Regions from separate parts of the Kitasatospora sp. NPDC015121 genome, predicted to be linked through region 3. Evidence: riboswitches for the same ligand, from Rfam matches in the RefSeq annotation. Region 3 holds a riboswitch; each other region holds the start of a gene.
The links. Region 3 has a riboswitch for cyclic di-AMP ahead of ACZ3J7_RS05680 (M23 family metallopeptidase). Riboswitches for the same ligand answer to the same signal wherever they lie in the genome.

Region 1 (2,192 bases), on a different contig from region 3:
GCTACCTGGCCGACCTGATCCACCGCAAGCGGGCCGACCTCGGCGACGACCTGATCTCCGGCCTGATCCGGGCGAGCGACCACGGCGAGCACCTCACCGAGAACGAGGCCGCGGCGATGGCCTTCATCTTGCTTTTCGCCGGGTTCGAGACCACCATCAACCTCATCGGCAATGGCATGTACGCGCTGTTGCGGAACCCGGACCAGCGCACGCTGCTCCAGGACTCGCTGGCCCGCGGCGAGTCCGGCCTGCTGGCCACCGGCGTCGAGGAACTGCTGCGCTACGACGGCCCGGTGGAGCTGGCGACCTGGCGCTTCGCCACCGCCCCGCTGACCATCGGCGGAGTGGACGTCCCGGTCGGCGACCCGGTGCTGGTGGTGCTCGCGGCGGCCGACCGCGACCCGGCCCGGTTCGCCGCCGAGAACACCCTCGACCTGGCCCGCGCGGACAACCCGCACCTCGGTTTCGGTCACGGCATCCACTACTGCATCGGCGCCCCGCTGGCCCGGCTTGAGGGGCAGTACGCGATCGGCAGCCTACTGACCAGGCTTCCGGACCTCCGGCTGGCGGCCGATCCGGCCGAGCTGCGCTGGCGGGGCGGGCTGATCATGCGCGGTCTGCGCGACCTCCCGGTCTCCTTCACGCCCCGCTGACGCCGTTTCAACCCCCGCGACACGCCGCCGCGCAGGGCCGACGACACGCCGGGGCGGGGGCGCGCGTCGCACGCCTGCTCGGGAGAAATGCGGACATAAGGGGATCGTTCGTGTACGTGGATCGAAGATCCGTGATTTCGGCGTGATCATGGTGATATGAGCTTGTGATTGCTCGTCAGCTTTGCCTACTCTCCGACATGCCCGCAGCTGCGGGCCCCGGTCGCGGCACGCCGAGTCCTGTCCGCCGCGTCCCCGGGCCACCGACCAGGTACCGGACAGGAGCGGGGGAACCAGTGTGAACGCCGTAGTCCCAACGGCTTGGGGTGAAGCCGCCGAGCAGCGGACGCAGCCGCGTCCGGACCGTCCGGCGGCCGGGCCAACCTCCCGGTCCGAACCCGACAGCTCACCTCGCAGGCGTGCGGAGAGGAAGTCCCGTGCTGTTCTCCAACGCTGCCCGTCACCGCCGTAGTACCAAGGCCGAGAAGGTCATCGCCGCCGCCGGCGTGGCCTCGGTCGGCCTGGCCCTGCCCCTGCTCGCCGCCACCGGAGCGGCAGCCGCACCCGCCGACACCTGGGACCGGGTGGCCCAGTGCGAGAGCGGCGGCGACTGGAACATCAACACCGGCAACGGCTTCTACGGCGGTCTGCAGTTCACCTCCTCCACCTGGCGCGCCTTCGGCGGTGCCCAGTACGCGGCCCGCGCCGACCAGGCCAGCCGCGCCCAGCAGATCGCGGTGGCCGAGCGGGTGCTCGCCGCCCAGGGCCCCGGCGCCTGGCCGGTCTGCTCCAAGCGGGCCGGACTCACCAAGGGCGGCACGCCCGCCGACGTCTCCGACGACGCCGCCTCGCGCTCCGAGGAGCGCCCCACCGCACCCCAGCGGCCGAAGGGCCAGCCGTCGACGAAGCCGGCCAAGCCCGCCGCCAAGCCCACCCGGCCCGCCGCCGAGCCGCAGGCCGCCGAGGTCCCGGCCGCCGCCGCCCCGCAGGCCGCCCCGCAGGGCGCGACCGCCGGCGGCTACACCGTCCAGGAGGGCGACACGCTCTCCGGCATCGCCGTCGCGCGGCAGGTGTCCGGCGGCTGGGAGCGGATCTACCAGGACAACCGCGCGCTGATCGGCGCCGACCCGGACCTGATCGTCCCCGGCCAGGTGCTCGCGCTCTGACCCGCGGGACGCGGCGTCCCGGCATCCGGGACGCGACCGGCCGGCGGCCTGACGAGGCCCCGCCGCCGCCCCGACGGGGGCCGCGTCCCCTGACGTGCCGTCCGCTCCCGGCGCGCGCCGCGCAGTTCGCGCCGCCGGGGGCGGCGGGGCGGCCGTCAAACAGGTGAACTACCGATGAGTAGCCCGGCCACACCGTGAGACAGGACCCGGCCGGGAGTGGTCGAGCGGCGCTCTAGGGCTAGGCTCTGGTCGTAACGACCACACATCCGCTTCCGCTAGGAGATGCCTCGTGCCGTCCATTGATGTCGTCGTAGCCCGTGAGATCCTCGACTCCCGCGGCAACCCCACGGTCGAGGTCGAGGTCGGTCTCGACGAC
Region 2 (2,192 bases), on a different contig from region 3:
CCGGGTCGAGCACCTTCGACTGCTCCGGCCTGATGGTGTGGGCCTACAAGCAGGCCGGCGTCTCGCTGCCGCGCACCTCGCAGTCGCAGGGCAGCTACGGCGTCAACGTGGGCACCGACTGGCACAACGCGCAGCCGGGCGACCTGGTCGTCTACTACGGCGACCGGCACCACGTCGGCATGTACATCGGCAACGGCCTGGTGGTGCACGCGCCGCGCACCGGTGACGTGGTGAAGACCATGAAGGTCGACACCCTGCCGATCTCGACCATCCGCCGGGTCTGACCGGGCCCGGCCGGGTCCGCCCGGGGGCGGCCTGACGGTCCGACGAATCGGACAAACGCCCCAGTGGGCGACAACTGACGCATAGTGACACGCCCGGACGGGTCGGGATCCGCTGTGATCCGTGACACGTCCGGGTGTGGCGTTTCTCGACCACATCATGAGAATTACTACGCTCCGTGTAACGAAGTGATCACTAACCGTCATATTCGGCACGGTATTTGATTCAGAATCAGATTTTTTTCCGACAAGGATTTGAGCGGATCACGGATCGGTTACTAGGGTCATGTCTCGACCACCGCAGAGTCGATCGCCCAAGGGGGGCGACGGCGGGGGTCGCCGCCGAGTCCGTGAAGCAGCGGGCAGACCGTCACCACCGGGTCTGCCGACGGGGATACCCCTGCGGGGGTGCTGTCGAACGGAGCCGGGGAACCACGTTCCCCCGGGGTGAATCGGCGCCGGGTCGGCCGCTCCGCGCGGCCGGTGAGGCGTCGTAGGGCAATCTCTTCCGGCCCGAACCCGTCAGCTCACCCGGTAGGCGGTCGAGGAAGAAGGAGTCCGCCTTCGTGGCGTCCCATCGCCGTCCCAAGCCCGCCGGCCGCGCGCGGGTCTCGATTCTCACTGCCACCGCCGCCGCCGCCGTCGCGCTCTCCGCCCAGGGCGGGGCGCACGCCGACCCCGCGCCGACCAAGGACCAGGTCAAGCAGCAGGTCGACCAGCTCAACGAAGAGGCGGAGATCAAGACCGAGGCGCTGAACGCCTCGGTCGAGAAGCAGCATGACCTGCAGAAGCAGGTCGGCCAGCTGCAGGACCAGCTCGCCCGGCAGCAGGCGCAGGTGACCACCGTCCAGGAGGGCCTGGCCGGGATCGCCGCCGAGCAGTACCGCACCGGCAACATGCCGCAGACCATGCAGCTGATGCTCTCCACCACCCCGGACGCCTTCCTCGGCCAGGCCGGCGCGCTGAACGTGGTCGGCTCCACCCAGGCCGACCTGCTCAAGAGCTTCAAGGACGAGCAGAGCAAGCTCGACGCGCAGCGCAGGGAGGCCGAGACCAAGCTCGCCGAGCTGGACACCACCACCAAGGCCCTGCAGGCCGACAAAGCGGACGTTCAGGCGAAGCTGGCCAAGGCCCAGGACCTGCTCAACACGCTGACCCAGCAGGAGCGCGAGCAGATCGCCGCCGCCGAGGCCAAGGCCGCCGCGGACGCCAAGGCGAAGGCCGAGGCCGCCGCCTCCGGCGCCTCGAAGGAGCGCGCCTCCCGGAGCACCGACCGGGTCGAGCTGGACGCGCCCGCCCCCTCTAGCTTCTCCGGCAACGCGGTCGGCGCGGCCGCCTCCAAGCTGGGCAGCTGGTACGCGTACGGCGCGGCCGGGCCGAGCACCTTCGACTGCTCCGGCCTGATGCAGTGGGCCTACAAGCAGGCCGGCGTGTCGATCCCGCGCACCTCGCAGGCGCAGGCGGGGGCCGGCACCAGCCTGGGCACCAACATCGCCAACGCCCGCCCCGGCGACCTGATCATCTACTACGGCGACCAGCACCACGTCGGGATGTACGTCGGCAACGGGCAGATCATCCACGCCCCGCACACCGGCGCGCAGGTCCGCTACGAGTCGGCGACCGCGATGCCGATCAACAGGATCGTCCGGATCTGACGGCTCCGCGGAGCCCTGCGGCCCGGTGCCCCCACGGGGTGCCGGGCCGCCTCCGTTCGGATGTCCGATTCGCGGCCGAATATTCGGGACTGTCAGGGTTTGGACTGGATCGGTCCGACTCGCTAACCTCTGCCCCCGGGCCCCCGCGAGGACGGCCGCCCGACCGCGGGCGGCGGCGGAGGCCGGTCGCAGAACGGAGCCGTCGCGCGTGTCCGTGCCCCGCCGCACCCCACTGCCCGGCGTCCAGCGCCTCGCC
Region 3 (2,192 bases):
GCGTGCCGTCCGCCCGGGCGCCAACTGTGGTGGAACGGTGTGGAAACGCCCGGCACGGGGTGCCCACGGAGTGTCAAACCCGAACGTTGATCTTCGGCCAATTCCGTTGCCCCACCCGCCCCGTGGGCCACGGCCCGGCCTGCCTGCCGGTTTGCCGCCGCCGACGGTGCGGACCGCCTCCCGCCGACGCTCCGTCAGGACCCGTCCGCTATCGTCGCGGACGGCGGAAATCAGTCCCACCACACGGGTTGGGGCCCCCGGCAACGGGGCAAGTCCTTTACGCACTCCGCACGAGCGACCACACTGAGTCCGGATGGAGTGGTGGGGACACGGGGGGCAGGGGCCGGTTTCCGCCTGGAACCATCGCCGGTTCCGACCCGAATCCCCGCCACGAATCGAGGAAGTGAGTCCCCGTGGCCTTCTCCGTCTCCGCCCTTGTCCTGTTCGGCATCATCGTCTTCATCTTCATCCGCAACAAGCAGCTGAAGGGCGGGCACGCGATCGTCGCCGCGCTGTTCGGCTTCATGCTCAGCCAGTCGACGATGGCCGGGCCGATCCAGCAGTTCCTCGAGTCGGTCTCCAAGGCCATCGCCGGGATCGCCGGCTGACCCGCCGCAGACCCCTCCGCGACCCCTCCGGGGCGGACGCCGGGCCTCCCGTCCCGTCCCGAAGTCCCGCCCGCGGGTGACCAGGGTCACCCATATCGTCACGCCGGGTCCGCGCCCGAACGCGCACGGTGGCCGAAGTCGCCCACTGTACGCGGTTCGTGGGCGCACCGTCATGATCCCGTACGCGCAGCGCGGCCTGCCGACGGCGGAGCGTGACCTGGCGGACCGTCAGCCCCCTCCCGGGTCCGGGAACGGGGCTTTTCGGCGCTTGCCAGCCCCGCGAACCGTGGGTTTTGCTTCCTCCGCAGCCCGGACATCGGCCGGGCGGGCCACCGAGCGGAACGCCTAGTCCTGCCGTCGTTCGGTGCCGACCAGACACCACGCCACGGCAGGAGCGGGGGAACCACAGGTAGTACGCCGGGCCCGGCAACGCACGGGAACGGCTCGGGGTGAAGCCGCGGAGACGCGGCCGGGCAACTCTCGCCCGAACCCGACAGCTCACCTCGCAGGCGTCGGAGAGGAACAGCTTCATGTCCGCTCAGGGCAAGCACCGCAAGCCGCGCCTGGCCACCATCGTCCGCATCGCCATCGCCACCGGCGTGGCCGGTGCCGCGGTCGGCCTCCCGGTCACCGCCGCCTCCGCGCACGGCACCGCCGACCACCACGACGGCGGCCGCTCGTGGGCCAACGTCTCCGTCGACGCGACCCCGGTCGCCGACACCGCCGCCGACGGCGCCGCCCCGGCCGCCGACCAGACCTACCGGGTCGTCTCCGGCGACACCCTCTCCAAGATCGCCACCGCGAAGAACGTGGACGGCGGCTGGGAGAAGCTCTACCAGGACAACCGCTCGGTCATCGGCGGCAACCCGGACCTGATCCGCCCGGGCCAGCAGCTGACCATCGGCGGCCAGGCCGCCGCGGCCGCGCCGAAGGCCTCGTCCTCGGACACCGCCGCCGCGGCCGCGCCGAAGGCCTCGACCGGCACCGCGAAGGCCCAGACCCAGACGAAGACCCAGGCCCAGCCCCAGGCGAAGGCCCAGACCCAGACCCAGACGAAGACCCAGACCCAGAAGTCGACCCCGTCGACCTCCTCGTCCGCGGCCTCGTCCTCCACCGGCACGACCGCCTCCTCCGGCTACGTCGCCCCGGCGCCGGGCAGCGTCACCACCGGCTACAAGGTGGCGGGCTCCAACTGGTCCAGCGGCTACCACACCGGCATCGACTTCCCGGTCTCCACCGGCACCAGCCTGAAGGCGATCGCCAACGGCACCGTGGTCTCGGCCGGCAACGGCGGCGCCTACGGCAACCAGGTCGTCATCAAGCTCGCGGACGGCAAGTACGCCCAGTACGCGCACCTGTCCTCGATCTCGGTCTCGGCCGGCCAGGCGGTCACCGCCGGCCAGCAGATCGGCCTCTCCGGTGCCACCGGCAACGTGACCGGCCCGCACCTGCACTTCGAGATCCGCACCACCCCGGACTACGGCTCCGACGTCGACCCGGTCGCCTACCTGGCGGCCCACGGCGTCAACGTCTGATCCCCGGCACCACCCCGAAGGCCCCGCGCGGACCCCACCGCGCGGGGCC

Region 1: linked by a shared signal. The riboswitch ahead of ACZ3J7_RS22760 (transglycosylase family protein) and the one ahead of ACZ3J7_RS05680 (M23 family metallopeptidase) in region 3 are both predicted to bind cyclic di-AMP.
Region 2: linked by a shared signal. The riboswitch ahead of ACZ3J7_RS02190 (C40 family peptidase) and the one ahead of ACZ3J7_RS05680 (M23 family metallopeptidase) in region 3 are both predicted to bind cyclic di-AMP.

The regions. Positions count from the first base shown of each region.
Region 1 covers NZ_JBVHEH010000014.1:265,176-267,367, reverse strand. The annotation lists gene ACZ3J7_RS22765 (cytochrome P450 family protein) at 1-653, shown strand, start outside; cyclic di-AMP (ydaO/yuaA leader) riboswitch at 886-1,084, shown strand; gene ACZ3J7_RS22760 (transglycosylase family protein) at 1,088-1,816, shown strand; gene eno (phosphopyruvate hydratase) at 2,106-2,192, shown strand, end outside.
Region 2 covers NZ_JBVHEH010000002.1:47,334-49,525, forward strand. The annotation lists gene ACZ3J7_RS02185 (C40 family peptidase) at 1-284, shown strand, start outside; cyclic di-AMP (ydaO/yuaA leader) riboswitch at 681-837, shown strand; gene ACZ3J7_RS02190 (C40 family peptidase) at 848-1,936, shown strand; gene ACZ3J7_RS02195 (C40 family peptidase) at 2,145-2,192, shown strand, end outside.
Region 3 covers NZ_JBVHEH010000003.1:377,656-379,847, reverse strand. The annotation lists gene ACZ3J7_RS05685 (hypothetical protein) at 414-608, shown strand; cyclic di-AMP (ydaO/yuaA leader) riboswitch at 980-1,133, shown strand; gene ACZ3J7_RS05680 (M23 family metallopeptidase) at 1,139-2,143, shown strand.